2 regions of the Nocardia sp. NBC_00511 genome follow, and region 2 is predicted to be linked to the other one. Evidence: riboswitches for the same ligand, from Rfam matches in the RefSeq annotation. Region 2 holds a riboswitch; the other holds the start of a gene.
What was found. Region 2 has a riboswitch for glycine ahead of OG300_RS40640 (hypothetical protein). Riboswitches for the same ligand answer to the same signal wherever they lie in the genome.
Positions count from the first base shown of each region.

Region 1: linked by a shared signal. The riboswitch ahead of gcvP (aminomethyl-transferring glycine dehydrogenase) and the one ahead of OG300_RS40640 (hypothetical protein) in region 2 are both predicted to bind glycine.

Region 1 is NZ_CP107849.1:3,246,654-3,254,424, reverse strand. Features, by position in the region: gene OG300_RS15405 (CDP-alcohol phosphatidyltransferase family protein) at 1-609, shown strand, start outside; gene gcvH (glycine cleavage system protein GcvH) at 673-1,077, shown strand; gene OG300_RS15395 (FHA domain-containing protein) at 1,262-1,735, shown strand; gene OG300_RS15390 (MerR family transcriptional regulator) at 1,780-2,547, shown strand; gene OG300_RS15385 (bifunctional nuclease family protein) at 2,709-3,182, shown strand; gene OG300_RS15380 (MerR family transcriptional regulator) at 3,399-3,968, shown strand; glycine riboswitch at 4,100-4,195, shown strand; gene gcvP (aminomethyl-transferring glycine dehydrogenase) at 4,352-7,192, shown strand; gene OG300_RS15370 (hypothetical protein) at 7,270-7,680, opposite strand.
Region 2 is NZ_CP107849.1:8,720,892-8,728,662, forward strand. Features, by position in the region: gene OG300_RS40610 (helix-turn-helix domain-containing protein) at 1-844, shown strand, start outside; gene OG300_RS40615 (hypothetical protein) at 916-1,131, opposite strand; tRNA gene OG300_RS40620 (tRNA-Lys) at 1,186-1,258, opposite strand; gene OG300_RS40625 (Ig-like domain-containing protein) at 1,574-2,773, shown strand; gene OG300_RS40630 (hypothetical protein) at 2,859-3,170, opposite strand; gene OG300_RS40635 (cyclase family protein) at 3,275-3,955, opposite strand; glycine riboswitch at 4,091-4,180, shown strand; gene OG300_RS40640 (hypothetical protein) at 4,315-4,842, shown strand; gene OG300_RS40645 (class I SAM-dependent methyltransferase) at 4,905-5,741, opposite strand; gene OG300_RS40650 (helix-turn-helix domain-containing protein) at 5,810-6,244, shown strand; gene OG300_RS40655 (FAD-dependent oxidoreductase) at 6,246-7,388, opposite strand; gene OG300_RS40660 (TetR/AcrR family transcriptional regulator) at 7,529-7,771, shown strand, end outside.

The DNA of each region.
Region 1 (7,771 bases), 3.4 Mb from region 2:
ACATCCGAGCGCAACGCCGAACCGGTCTACAGCGACCGGATTCTGACCGTGCCCAACGTACTGAGCGTGATCCGGCTGATCGGCGTCCCGGTTTTCCTGTGGCTGCTGCTGGTCGAGAAGGCCGACGGGTGGTGTTTCGCGCTGCTGATCGCCAGCGGGTTCACCGACTTCCTGGACGGCAAACTCGCCCGCCTGCTCGATCAGTCCTCGCGACTGGGTGCGATTCTCGACCCTCTCGTCGACCGCCTCTATCTGCTGGCGACCCTGGGCGGCTTCCTGATTCGCGGCATCCTGCCCTGGTGGGTGGTGGTGATTCTGGTCGCTCGCGATGTGATCCTGACCCTGGTGTTGCCGATCTACCGGCGCCGCGGCCTACCCCCGCCCGATGTCATCTACCTCGGCAAGGCCGCCACCTTCGCGCTCATGTCCGCGCTGCCGTGGACGCTGGCCGGTCAGATGGATTGGGCCGCCGCGGGTTTCAGTCGCGCCTTCGGTGGGGCATTCTTGATCTGGGGCACGGCGGTATACGTCTGGACCGGGATCCTCTACCTGGGCAAAGCCGTAGCCGTGGCCCGAGCGATACCGCCCGCGCCACACCATGATCACTAGCCGATAGGGTGTGGCACAGACGGATCGACGACGATCCCGAGAGGAACGCCTGTTGAAAGGACGCTGCCAGTGACCGCAGTACCCGAGGATTTGCGCTACTCGGAAGAACACGAATGGATCAGCAAGGTCGGTCCGACCCGGGTGCGGGTGGGAATCACCGATTACGCGCAGTCCCAGCTCGGTGACGTCGTGTTCGTACAGCTGCCGGCGCCGGATCAGGAGGTCGCCAGCGGCGACAGCATCGCCGAGATCGAATCCACCAAGAGCGTGTCGGACATCTACGCTCCGCTGGCCGGGAAAGTCGTTGCCATCAACGAGGTTCTGGACGCCGAGCCGGAGACGGTCAACTCCGACGCGTACGGCGACGGCTGGCTTTTCGAGATCGAGGTCGACTCCGCCGAAGCACTCGACGCAGCGCTGTCCAAGCTGCTCGATGCCGCAGGTTATCAAGGAGTTATCGGAGGCTGAGTCAGCCTTCACAGTTCTACCTGCACGGGTACGCCCTGGCAGGGTACGGTCAATGCCAACAGAAGTGCGCGCAGCCGGTGCCCGGAAAATCGGGGCCTGTCCGAGGCGGGAAGTGGCCGGTAGCCGCATCGCTGAAGGCATCAATTGCTTGCATGGATTATTCGGTTCGAGGAGGAGAGCAAGGGTGAGCGAGAACAAGGACCCGGGTTACCAGGAGACGGCAGCAGAGACCACTTCGGTGTTCCGCGCCGATTTCCTGAACGAGGTCGACACGTCGCGCACCGAGCAGACCGGCGAGCAGCCGGTGCAGGGAGTCGAGGGGCTGCCCCAGGGCGCGGCCCTGCTGGTGGTCAAGCGGGGCCCGAACGCCGGTTCGCGCTTCCTGTTGGACCAGCCCACCACCTCCGCGGGACGTCATCCCGACAGCGACATCTTCCTTGACGATGTCACCGTCAGCCGTCGCCACGCGGAGTTCCGTCAGGACGACGACACCTTCCAGGTCGTCGATGTGGGCAGCCTCAACGGCACCTACGTGAACCGGGAACCGGTGGACTCCTCTGAACTGCAGAACGGTGACGAGGTTCAGATCGGTAAGTTCCGCTTGGTGTTCCTGACCGGTCCTCGCCCCGCTTCCAGCGAGGCGGCGGGCACTCTATAGGGCCGAGCGGAATGACAGGCGCAGCGCAGTGGACGCGCGGAGGGATGTCGATCGGCTCCGTGCTGGATTTGCTGCGTCCGGATTTTCCGGACATCACCATCTCCAAGATCCGATTCCTGGAATCGGAGGGTCTGATCAGCCCGGAGCGCACGCCCTCGGGGTACCGCCGTTTCCACGTGGCGGACGTCGAGCGCCTGCGCTTCGTGCTGACCGCACAGCGGGATCAGTACCTGCCGTTGAAGGTGATCAAGGAACAGCTCGAAGCGATCGACAGTGGGGCGGCGACGCTCGGGGTCCGGGAAGCCCGGGCCCGGGCGAACGCCGTGGGAGGCGTCGTGCCCGATTCGACAGATGCCGTGGCGGCCAATGGAAATGCCCGGTTGCGGAGGCTGGGTGTCGTGCCCGGTGAGGTTTCCCCCGAAGAGCTGCGCTTCGATCACGAAATCCGCATCACCCGTGCGGATCTGCTCGAGCAGGCCGGGATCGACGAGAAGTTCCTGACCGAACTGATCCGCGCCAATCTGATCACGCCCGGCGCGGCAGGCTATTTCGACGGCGACGCCGTCACGCTCGCCCGTACCGCCCGGGCCCTGAGCGAATTCGGTTTGGAGGCAAGGCATTTGCGCGCCTTCAAACTTGCCGCCGATCGTGAGGCCGCGATGGTCGCGCAGATCGCCGCACCGATCGCCAAGAGCCGCGACGCCGATGCCCGCGCCCGCGCCGAGGAGACGGTTCGCGAGTTGGCGGCGCTGTCGCTGACACTGCACACCTGCCTGGTGAAGACCTCCGTGCGCGCTTCCCTCGGAGGCTGAAATCTTCGCCTAGACTCGGTGATACGGCTGAGGAGAAGGCAGGGCTCGCCAGTCGGTTGGGTTGATTTGGGAGGCAGTGCCGTGAGTGAGCGAAGCGAGCGAACCAACAAACACAGCGCGCGTTCGCGCACGGGTGGGCTGAGCGTCAGCGAGGCACGGCCGTGAGCGAAATGCGTGTGATCGGCATCCGTGTCGAACAGCCACAGAACCAGCCCGTGCTGTTGCTCCGCGAAGTGTCCGGCGACAGATACCTACCGATCTGGATCGGTCAGGCCGAGGCGACCGCGATCGTGCTCGAGCAGGAGGGCGTCACGCCGATTCGGCCGCTGACCCACGACCTGATAAAGATCTTGATCAAGGATCTCGGGCACACCCTCAAGGAGGTCCGCATCGTGGATCTGCAGGAGGGCACCTTCTACGCGGATCTGGTCTTCGAGAACGATCTGCGGATCTCCGCGCGCCCCTCGGATTCGGTGGCCATCGCGCTGCGCGTCGGCTGCCCGATCTACGCCGAGGAGCCGGTGCTCGAGGAGGCCGGGCTCGTCATGCCGGACGAGAAAGAGGACGAGGTCGAGAAGTTCAAGGAGTTTCTCGAGTCGGTCTCGCCGGATGACTTCAAGGCTACGGACAGCTGACCAACTGCTGACCTGCCGATGATCTCGAAAAGAGACATTTCCGTGTCTCTACCTCAGGTTTAGGGTGAGAAACACGCGCTCGGCCAAGCTTTAACCGGGCCGATTTTCCCGCGACAATCAGGAGAGTAGCCTCGATTGTCAGGCCACGCTCCAGGTCGATGCTGTGCCGGACGAAACGCACAAGCCCTGATAGGCAAGGCAGTAAGGGAGTAGTCAGTGGGAGATCATCCGCAATCCAAGGATGTGGTGCAGCCAGGGCTGTTCCCCGATGACACGGTGCCGGACGAGCTGGTCGGCTACCGCGTGCCCAGCGCTTGCCAGGTGGCCGGGATCACCTACCGTCAACTGGACTACTGGGCCCGCACCGGGCTGGTCGTACCCTCTATTCGCAGCGCCACCGGATCGGGCAGCCAGCGGCTGTACTCGTTCAAGGACATCCTGGTCCTCAAGATCGTCAAACGCCTGCTCGACGCCGGCATCTCACTGCAGAACATCCGCATCGCGGTGGATCACCTGCGCAGCCGCGGCGTCCAGGACCTGGCCGGCATCACCCTCTTCTCCGACGGCGCCACCGTCTACGAGTGCTCTTCGCCGGAAGAGGTCGTCGATTTACTGCAGGGCGGACAGGGCGTCTTCGGTATCGCCGTCAGTGGCGCCATGCGCGAATTGACCGGTGACATAGCCAATTTCCCGGCCGAGCGCGCCGAACTCGGCTCCACCTCGGACCGTCCGGAGGATGAGCTGTCCTTCCGTCGCAAGGCCCGGATCAACCGCAAGACCGGTTAGCTCCCGCTCCTCGAACGCGCGTCGCCCACCGGGTGGCGCGCGTTCGCTGTCTGCGAAACCCGGGCAACCCGGTGTGAAATCAACCCAGGCAACATTGCCGTAACTTGACGCCGCTTAAACTGGCAGTGCGTCGCAGCCGTGCGGGAGAGTTCCGGGGATAGTCTCGGACGCCGAAGGAGCAGCACCTCCCCGTCAATCTCTCAGGCACAAGGGACCGTGCGGAGTTACGACGCCTCTGGAAAGTGATGGTCGCGAGCCATCCGCCCATGGTGAAAGGGCTCGGCAGGTCCGGGCGCGAATCTCTCAGGCGCCCAGGACAGAGGGGGAGGGCAGACGAATCGTCGGTCCCCGGGCCGACCCACGCCCACCCCCTTGGAGCAGCCGTGATCTGGACTCGATCGTTCGCCGACCGCCACATCGGCCCCGACAGCGGCGAAACCGCGCGCATCCTGGCCGCCGTGGGCGTCGAGTCGCTGGACGAACTCGCCACCAAGGCGGTGCCCGCCAGCATTCTCGATGCCTCCGGGACCAATGGCCTCAGCGTGCTGCCGGACGCGCTGTCCGAGCACGAGGCCCTCGCCGAGCTTGCGGCACTGGCGAATTCGAACACCGTGGCCACCTCGATGATCGGCCTCGGCTACTACGACACGCTGACCCCGCCGGTGTTGCTGCGCAACCTGGTGGAGAACCCGGCCTGGTACACCGCGTATACGCCCTACCAGCCGGAGATCAGCCAGGGCCGCCTCGAGGCGCTGCTCAACTTCCAGACCATGATCGCCGACCTGACCGGCATGCAGGTCGCCAACGCCTCCATGCTGGACGAGGCGACCGCCGCCGCCGAGGCGATGACGCTGTTGCAGCGGGCCAATCGCAAGAGCAAGTCGCAGCGGCTGCTCATCGACTCCGATCTGTTCCCGCAGACCCGGACCCTGCTCACCACCCGCGCCGAACCGCTGGGCATCGAGATCGTCGAGGCCGATCTGTCCACCGGCGTGCTGCCGGAGGGCGACTTCTTCGGCGTGATCGTGCAGCAGCCGGGCGCGTCGGGCCGGATCGTGGATTGGGCTCCGGTCATCGAAACCGCGCACGAGCGTGGCGCTTTGGTCGCGGTGGGCGCGGACCTGCTGGCGCTGACCCTGATCACCCCGCCCGGTGAGCAGGGTGCGGACGCGTGTTTCGGCACCTCGCAGCGCTTCGGTGTGCCGCTGGGTTTCGGTGGCCCGCACGCGGGTTACCTCGCGGTGCGCGAGGCGCACGCGCGCCAGCTGCCCGGCCGTCTGGTCGGCGTCTCGGTCGACGCGGACGGCAGCCTCGCCTACCGGCTCGCGTTGCAGACACGTGAGCAGCACATTCGCCGGGAGAAGGCGACCTCCAATATCTGCACCGCGCAGGTGCTGCTGGCCATCCTGGCCGCCATGTACGCCTCGTATCACGGTGCGGACGGCCTGCGTTCGCTGGCGCGGCGGGTGCACGGGCACGCGCAGTGGCTGGCGGCCGGACTCGGTGACGCCGTGGTGCACCAGAGCTTCTTCGACACCGTGCTGGTGAACGTGCCCGGCGGCGCGGAAGCCATTGTGTCCAAGGCGAAGGGGCGTGGCATCAACCTGCGCCTCGTCGACGCCGACCACGTCTCGATCGCTTGCGACGAGGTCACCACCGACACCCACGTGGTGGACGTGCTGGACTGCTTCGGCGCGGAGATCCCGGTCGGCCCGGAGGGCGCGCTGTTCCACGGCAAGCAGCGCCCGCACATCGAGGTGCGCACCTCGGAGTTCCTGACCGCGCCCGCGTTCACCAGGTACCGCACCGAAACCGCGATGCTGCGCTACCTGCGTGCGCTCTCGGACAAGGATATTGCCCTGGACCGCAGCATGATTCCGCTCGGTTCCTGCACCATGAAGCTCAATGCCGCCGCCGAGATGGAGTCCATCACCTGGCCCGGCTTCAATCGCGTGCACCCGTACGCGCCGGTCGAGGACGCCCCCGGCCTGATCAAGCTGATCGAGGATCTCGAGGGCTGGCTGTGCGCGGTCACCGGCTACGACCGGGTTTCGTTGCAGCCCAACGCCGGTAGCCAGGGCGAGTACGCGGGCCTGCTGGCGATTCGCCGCTACCACCTGGATCGTGGTGACTCGCACCGGGATACGTGTCTGATCCCGTCGAGCGCGCACGGCACCAACGCCGCGTCGGCGGCCATGGTCGGCATGCGGGTGGAGGTCGTCAAGACCCGCCCGAACGGTGACGTGGACCTCGACGACCTGCGCGCCAAGATCGCCGATCACGCGGATCGCCTGGCCTGCATCATGATCACCTACCCGTCCACGCACGGCGTCTACGAGCACGAGGTCGCCGAGCTGTGCGGCCTGGTGCACGAGGCGGGCGGCCAGGTGTACGTGGACGGCGCGAACCTCAACGCGCTGGTCGGGCTGGCGCGGCCGGGCAAGTTCGGCGGCGATGTCAGCCACCTGAACCTGCACAAGACCTTCTGCATCCCGCACGGCGGCGGCGGTCCGGGCGTCGGCCCGGTCGCGGTGCGCGCGCACCTGGCGCAGTACCTGCCCGGCGATCCGCTCGAGACCGGGTCGCACGCGGTGTCGGCGGCCAAGTACGGTTCGGCCTCCATCCTGCCGATCACCTGGTCCTACATCCGGATGATGGGCGCCGACGGCCTGCGCCGCGCCACCCTGACCGCCATCGCGTCGGCGAATTACCTTGCACGCCAGCTCGATCCGCACTTCCCGGTGCTCTACACCGGTGAGAACGGCATGGTCGCCCACGAGTGCATCCTGGATCTGCGCGAGATCACCAAGCGCACCGGCGTCACCGTCGACGATGTGGCGAAGCGGTTGGCGGACTACGGTTTCCACGCTCCGACCATGAGCTTCCCGGTGGCGGGCACCCTGATGGTGGAGCCCACCGAGAGCGAGAACCTCGAGGAGCTCGACGCCTTCGTCGCCGCCATGGTGGCGATCAAGGCCGAGATCGATCAGGTCGAGGCCGGGGTGTGGCCGGTGGCGGACAACCCGCTGCGCGGCGCGCCGCACACCGCGGAATGCCTTGTCGGCGAATGGAATCACCCGTACAGCCGTGAGACCGCGGTCTACCCGCAGGGCGTGAAGCACGCCCGCGCGAAGGTGTGGCCGTCGGTGCGCCGCATCGACGGGGCCTACGGCGATCGCAACCTGGTCTGCTCCTGCCCGCCGCTGGACGCCTACGCCGAGTGATGCACGGCTAACTCGATCCTCGAAAACCACAGCGCCCCATCCGTCTTCGCGACGGATGGGGCGCTGTTGCTGGACTGTCAGGCCGTGACGGGCCGGTAGGTGGCGATGGCCCAGATGACGATCACGTCGAGCGCGATGATCAGCAGCGACCAGGCCGGGTAGTAGGGAATCGAGAGGAAGTTCTCCACGATCGACAGCGCCGCCATCAGGATTGCGGCGGTGCGGCCCCAGGTGGTGCCCTTGAGCAGGCCGATGGCGACGATGATCTCGATGATGCCGAGGCCGATGTGGATCCAGCCCCAGCCGGTGGTGTTCAACTTGTAGACGTAGTCCGCGCCGACGACCAGCAGGTCGTCCGCGGCGACCGCGGAGATGCCCTGCAGGATCGACAGCACGCCGATGACGAACAGCAGAATGCCGGCCGCGATGGAGGTGCCCGCGGCCAAGCCCTGCTTCAACGTGGCGTCGGGTTCTGTACTGTGTGCCATTCGCCGAATATGCCACTTGTTTGCTGGTGGATGCGTAAAGCGATACCAACGTGTTGCTTGGGCCGGTTTCGCACGGTTTGTCGGTTATCGC
Region 2 (7,771 bases):
CGCTTACTGGAACGGCCGATACGAGGTGCTCACCTCGATCCTGCCGTCCGGCATTACACAGCTCCGGGCGACCGCACATGCCGCACAGGAACCCGATGTGGCATCGGCGCACGAGTTGCTGGCCCGCATGTACTGGGTGACAGGCTGCACGCTGGTGCACCTCGGACAAACGGATCCAGCGTTCATCGCGATCCGGGACGCTCTGGACGCCGCGAAGAAGGGCAACGACCCGCTGCTGTCCGCCACGCTGCAGGGCTCCGTTGCGTGGCAACTGCTGGTTCAGGGCCGCTATGAGGAATCGCATCGGGTCGCGCTCAAAGCCGCTGCTTCCGTTGAGCCTGTCGGCGATGTCGCTGAGGATCAGCTCGCCGTCTACGGGTCGCTCGTGTTGCAAGGTGCTACGGCGTCCGGGCGTAACCAGAAGACCGGTGCCGCACTGGATCTCGCGTCCGCTTCGGCGGAGGTTGCGACTCGACTGGGTGCTGACACCAAGCACTATGAATGCAACTTCGGGCCCAGCCAAGTCGTGATGCAGCAGGTCGATATCAATGTGTCGTCCGAGCGGTACCCCGAAGCGCTGGTCGTGGCGAAGGAGATGCCGAACCGCGGCGCCGGTCTTACGCAGGTATCGCAGGCTCGGCACCTTCTGGACCAGGCGGCGGCGTTGACGCGGATCGGCGAGCACCAGAAGGCACTCGACCTGCTGCTGACCTGTGAGCGTGTGGGCGGTGCGGAATGGACGAAGTACCAGTCGCTGATGAAGCAGGTTGTGGCCGAGCTACTTGACTACGACCGTCGCAGCCCGTTGCGGGCACTCGCGGACCGGGTCGGCGTGCACGTGTAGGACACGCTGTCCCTTCCGTTTGGAACGAAGCGTCGGTAAAATCCAGCAAGATCACCGGGCCTTCCGAGCGGCTAATCCTTGGATTCCAAGAGGATTTCAGCGAGCCAGCCGAGAAGCTCCCCTCGGAGTTGGCCGCATTCGCTCAACCGCTGCGTGACGACGTCGTCGGACTCCGCCGTCGCGACCGTTCGGGATGTGTCGAGGATCACGCGGATGCGGCGAGCGACGGCAACCTCCGGGATGGCGAGGTTCGGTCCGTAAGCTACAGCTGAAGCTACAGTAGCCATGATTAAGGCCCCTCCTGATCCAGCGTTTCCGCTGGCAGGAGGGGCCTTTTCTTGTGCGCCATCAGGGACTCGAACCCCGAACCCGCTGATTAAGAGTCAGCTGCTCTGCCAATTGAGCTAATGGCGCATTTCTCGCCGCCGGGGGCCTGGGCTCTCGCTCGGGCTCTCTGCGGTGCGGAAAGAACATTAACAGGGATGACCGTGGAAAGTGAAATCGCCCCCCTGAGCTGGTGGTTTGGTGAGGGTTGGGGAGTTGTTAACGCGGCGCGGTTGTTTGAGGATGTTCGGTACGAAGCGCTGTGGTGGGCGGGATGTTCGGCCGGGTTGGCAGACCGGGCGGGTGCGGACCGTTCGCGGCAGGCGAGGTGGGTCGAACTGGCGTGGCCGGGGCCGAGGCAGTCGGTGACCGGGTCGCGCTCCGAGACGTGGATCGGGGTTGCAGATGAGTGGTGGTCGCGGCAGGCGCGGGCTGGTGGCAGGCGCGGTGCTGACCGTGCTGGCGTTGGCGGTGGTCGGATGCTCGTCCGGCGGGAAGAGCGATTCCGCAACGGTGGCAATCGATTCCAACCCTATCGGTGAGCTGACGAAGCCGAAGCTGATCTCACCGATCAAGGATGGCGACAAGGGGGTGGCGCCCGCCGACATCACGTTGCGGGTCGAGGATGGCCGGTTCACCGCGGTGACGCTGACCAGCCCGGACGGCAAGCCGGTCAACGGGCAGCTGGCCCCGGACGGCAGTTCGTGGAAGTTGGCCGAGCAGTTGGGCTTCGGACGCACTTATCAGCTCACCGCGGCCGCTGTCGGGCTCGGTGGCGCGACCACCAGCACCATGAGCTTCACCACTATCTCGCCGCACAATCGCACGCATCCCTATCTGCTGCCCGCCGAGAACGACGTGGTCGGCATCGGGCAGCCGGTGGCCGTGCAGTTCGACGAGAACATCCCGGACCGCAAGGCCGCGCAGGCCGCGATAAAGATCACCACCACACCCGCGGTGGAGGGCGCGTTCTACTGGGTCAACAACCGCGAGGTGCGGTGGCGGCCGCAGAGCTATTGGGCGCCCGGCACCAAGGTCGATATCGCGGTGAACGTCTACGGGCGTGACCTCGGCAACGGGCTGGTCGGTGACACCGATCTGACCTCGAGCTTCAGCATCGGCGACGCGACCGTCTTCACCGCCGACGACGACACGAAGATGGTGACGGTGGAACGCAACGGGCAGGTGATCAAGACCATGCCGACCTCGATGGGCAAGAACTCCACGCCCACCGACAATGGCGTCTACATCGTCGGCGACAAATTCGACAAGATCATCATGGACTCCTCCACCTACGGCGTCCCGGTGAACTCGCCCAGCGGCTACAAGACTCCGGTCGACTGGGCGACGCGAATCTCCTACTCCGGCATCTTCTTTCACTCGGCCCCGTGGTCGGTGGGCGCGCAGGGCTCGTCCAATACCAGTCACGGCTGCCTGAATCTCAGTCCGTCCGACGCCAAATGGGTGTACGACAACGTCAAACGCGGCGACATCACGATCGTGAAGAACACGGTCGGCGGCACGCTGTCGGGCCTGGACGGGTTGGGCGACTGGAACATTCCGTGGGAGCAGTGGAAGGCCGGCAACGCCGACGACAACCGTTAGCGGCAACCGCCGCACACAACGCGAAGGGGCACCGGCGAATCCGCCGGTGCCCCTTCGCTGTGCTCGCTCCGGGTGACGTGGTGCGTCAGTGAATGATCGGGCCCACCGTGCCGGGCGAGACGCCGCCGCAGCCGAGTGCCGCCATCCCCGACAGCGCCGAGGCGCTGCCGATCACGGTGCACAGGCCCTTCTGGCCGGAATCGGTCGAGGAACCGCCCGCAGAGCCGAGACTGAAGCCCGAGGATCCGAAGACCTCCGACACCATCGGATCGGTGCTGGTGGTCGCCTTGGTGTCCGAGTTGGACGAGTCAGTGAGAACGATCTCCGCAGATGCGGCGGGTGCGACAGCCAGAATGGTCGCGGCGGCCAGTAAAGCGGATACAGCACAACGATTCACGTGGAGCATCTTTCTGGTCGAGCACGGTGCGGGGGCCCCGACTCCCCCCGGGATTGCATGAAGTCTACGAATATCGAGTGATCCGCGCTACAAACCCTGAACAATCAGGTATCAATCACAGTTTCCGTGGGTATCCGACTGTCCTCGATCCGTGCCACCGCCCGCACCGGAGCGCCGTCACCACCCGGGATGCGCAGCGGGAACAGCGAGACTTCGATCCGCGCCCCGGTCTGCTGCGCGGCCCGCACCTGCGCGAGATCGGTCAGATTCTCCGCGATCACCGCCTGCGCGCCGCACAGGATGCGATGCACCGGGATCTCGAGCGCCGGGGTGGGGTCGACACTGAGCGCGTCGATGCCCACGGTGCGCACGCCCGCGGCGATCAGCAGTTCGGCCGCGGCCGGGGTCAGGTGCGGATGGGCGAGGTATTCGACTGTGCCCCAATGCTGTGACCAGCCGGTTTCCACCAGCACGATGACGCCGGGCCGGACCTTGCCGGTGAAGTATTCGGGGCCGATCGCCCCGCGTGCGCCCGCGTCGCGCGCGTCCACCAGCACCGCGGGCCCCGCGAACCGTTCCAGCGGAAGCTCATCCAGGGCGGGCAGCGAATCGTCGATGTGCCGTGGGGCGTCGACGTGGGTGCCGGTCTGCGAACCCAACGCCAGGTGCAGCACGTTCACACCGTCGAGCGCGACGGTGAGTGCCGGTCGGACCGTGACCTCGGGATCGCCGGGGTACACCGGCATTCCGGTCAGGATCGGTACCGAGAGATCGATGATGCGCACGGATCGCCTGCCTCTCCGAGTTGTCGCGAGACTACCGTGAGTTCGGCCACAAGGCACCTGCCAGCAGTTTGCTGAATGGTGTCGGGAAGGTTGGCGTCGACTAGGGTCGTGAGATAACCGAACATCGGGCCGCTAGGAGTCGGAGCGGGAGAGTCCCCGCTCGACGGGGGCGCCGAAGGAGCAACCTCCCCGGAATCTCTCAGGCACAGCTACCGTTTCGACCAGGCCACTCTGGAAAGCAGGCGCACCGAGCGCCTCACCTACGGTGCAAGCCGCGTCAGCGGTGAAACTCTCAGGTCCCGTGACAGAGGGGGAGTTCCGATAGCCGGGCGGCTGCCCGGCGGACCAGAGGACCTCCCATGCCCGTCGTTTCCCCGGTAGTCCGTGTGAGTGGTGACATCTCCCTCGTCGATTGCCCGCCCCGTTCGGTGCGTCTTCCGTTGCCCGCCGCCGACGTCCTGACCGCCGCCGCGCGCGGCCGCCGTCCCGCCATCGCCGAACTGCTGCGCTTCACAAGGGTTTTCGTGACCGGATACTGCCGGGCCGGGCTGGGCACCATCCGGCTGTCGGACGAACTGGCCGTTCAGGTGTGCGAGGCCGTGGTGGGCGGCTGGCCCGCCGCGCACGCCGCGGGTCGCGACTTCCTCGAGTTCGCCTACTCGACCGCCCGGCGCGCGGTCCGGGTGTGCCGCTACGAGGTGCCCTCGTGCAGCCCGCTCACCCCATTGACCGATCTGCAGCGTGAGATCGTCACGCTGCGTGTGGTTCTCGGTCTCAGTGTGTCGGAAACAGCTGCGGCACTGCGTATCCCGATGCTGGAGGTGCATCGGGACAGTGGGCGCGCGTTGAAGACCCTGAGCGCCCGGCCGCATCGCCGCATCGCCTGAGGCGCGGCCAGACCTGGCCGCCTGGTCTGTCGAAATCGCTTACCGTCGAACAACATTCGAGGTCAGGCGTGTGCGGTGACCATCCAGCAGGCGGCGTTGTAGCGGACCTCGTTGCCGTGCACGAAGGGGGCGAAGGCTGCGCGCGCCGTTTCGATTACTCGGCTGCGCAAGGGTTCCTCGACGTTGGGGAGGATCTGGCCGAGGGGGCCGAAGCGGGAGAGGTAGCCGAGTAGTTCGGGTTCGGGCATGACGCTGGTGACATCGAGTTGGCTGATGTCGATGTCGGTCCAGCCGCTGGCTTCCAGGACGGTGGTGACGAACTCGCGGTCCGAGAAGCCGAATTGGCCGGGCGCGTTGGGGATTCGCGGAGGGAGGTCGGGGAGTAGGGGAGCGGCGGCGCGCTCGGCCGCTGTCATGAAGGGGTTGTCTTGCGTGTCGCGCCATACGATGGCGGTGAGGCTGCCGCCCGTACGTGTGGCGCGGCGGAGGTTGGTGAAGGCCGCGATCGGGTCGGGGAAGAACATCACTCCGAATCGGGACATGATCATGTCGAAGGTGGCGGGCTCGAAATCGTGGGTCTGGGCGTCGGCGCACAGGAAGCGCACCGGCAGGTCCTCGCGGTCGGCGTTCGCCTGGGCGGCGGTGACCATCGGCTCGGCGATGTCGACGCCGGTGCAGCGCACCTCGGAGCCCAGCGTCCGCGCCACCGCCAGGGTGGTCGCCCCGAAACCGCAGCCGACATCCAGCACATCGTGTGCGGATCTGGATTTCACGGCGTCGACGAGGATCGGTTCGAAGGGCTGCATGACCTGGGTGAGCATCGCCTGGGTGTCGACCCAGGCGTGTCCGGAGGGTCCGTTCCAGCGCGCGGATTGCTCGTTCTCGGCCGGAGTGGTCATGGTCGCGGTCCTTTCCTCGTGGGGCACCTCGATACACTGTCTCAATTCAAGTCGACTTGAGGTCAACCATGGAAACCCTGGATATCGGCGAGGTGGTGCGCCGCTGCGGCATCCCCGCCTCGACCCTGCGGTACTACGAGGAGAAGGGCCTGATCGTTTCCTCGGGCCGCCACGGCCTGCGCCGCCAATACGACGCCGATGTGCTCGAGCGCCTGGCGCTGATCTCCCTGGGCCGCACCGCCGGATTCAGTCTCGACGAGATCCCCCTGGTCTTCGGCGCCGGCGGTGAGCTGCGGGTGGACCGGGCGCTGCTCGCCACCAAGGCCGACGACCTCGACCGCACCATCGCCCGGCTCACCATCGTCAGCGCGGGCCTGCGTCACGCCGCCGCCTGCCCGGCCCCGAGGCACGCCGAATGCCCGACCTTCCGCCGCATCCTGCGTGCGGCGATGGACGGCGACCTGCCGAGTGTCGAGAACGTTCTGAAATCCGCTGTGCCGTAGCTCAACCGAAGAGCTGCCCGGCCATCCGGAGTGAGCTGTCGACGGTGTCGAAGCCGCGTGGCACCATCACCCGCTCGTAGTCGGCGACCGCCGCCAGCACGGACTTCTCACCCCGCGCGGCCGAAAGCAGTTCCGCCGCAAGGGTTGCCGCGTCCTGCAGTGCCGTGTTCGCGCCGACGCCGCCGGTGGGCGGCATGGTGTGGATGGCGTCGCCCAGCAGGGTGATCGGCCCGGACCGCCACGGTTCCAGGCGCTGTCCGGCGCGAATCGTGATGGGGAAGAAGCTGTCCGGGTCGGCGTGCGCGATGAGGGCTCGCAGCTTCGGATGCCAGTCCGCGGTGGCGGCCGTGACGACCTGCCACAGGTCGGCGGGATCCAGCCGGTAGAGCCGGTCGTCGGGGACGCCGAGCTGCTCGGTGGTCGCGGCGTAGGCAACCATCAGGTAGTCGACGGCCCCGACCGGGCGGTCGCGGAAGCGCTGCGGAGCGAACCCGACCCCGCTGCCGGATTCGCCTGCGACCCAGATGAATCCGCGATCGAAATCCGCGGGCAGCAGCGTGGTGGTCTGCGCGGTGAGGGGCATCCGCCCGTACAGGCAGCGCAACCCGAGATCGCGTACCTCCGCCTGCGGCAGCAGCCGTCGCCGCACCGGTGAACCGACGCCGTCCGCGCCGATCAGCAGGTCGCCCTCGTCCCCGCCGCCCTCCGCGAATTCGATACGGACACGGCCGGATTCGGTGATCCGGTAGTCGGTGAGGGTGTGCCCGAAGTGCACGGCGTCGTCGAGGCCGGTGAGCAGGCCGCGGCGGAAGGTCTCGCGATCCACGTGGGTGATCTCGTCGTCGCCGAGGCCGTCGAAGGTCTGCGCCATGGTCTGCCGCAGGTCGCTCGTGTATCCCGCCACCAGGTCGCCGTTGATGCCGCTGGTGCGCAGGATGGTGTCGAGCACCTCGGTGGGCAGACAGGCGCGCAGGGCCGCGTTGCCGTTGCCGTCGATGTGGATGCGATAGCCCTGGTTTCGGGTGCGCGGGCTCGGATCCTGTTCGTGCACGGCCACCTCGATGCCGCCGCGCCGGAGGGCCTGAGCGAGTGCCAACCCGCCGAGCCCGCCGCCGGAGATGAGCACTTTTCCGAGTCCGGACATGATTTTCCACCTTCTCGCTCTGGTGACCGTGCCGTTCGCGGCCGTGCCTCCATCGTCAACCGCCCTCATGAAGTTGTCAATCGTTTGTTTGATTAATTCATGGTGATAGATGATTGTGCTGACCGAGGTAGCATCACCGCATGCCGTCGTCGAAACCGCGCAGGTCGCCCGGCCCGCAGGAGCGCCAACGCGATCCCGAGCGCACCCGTGCGCTGATCCTGGAGGCGGCCGCCGCCGAGTTCGGCGCACACGGCTACGCGGGCGCGCGGATCAGCGCCATCGCCACCCGTGCTGGGGTCAACCAGCAGCTGATCTCGTACTACTTCGATGGCAAAGAGGGCCTGTACAAGGCGATTTCGCAGCAGTGGCGCGAGCGGCAGCGC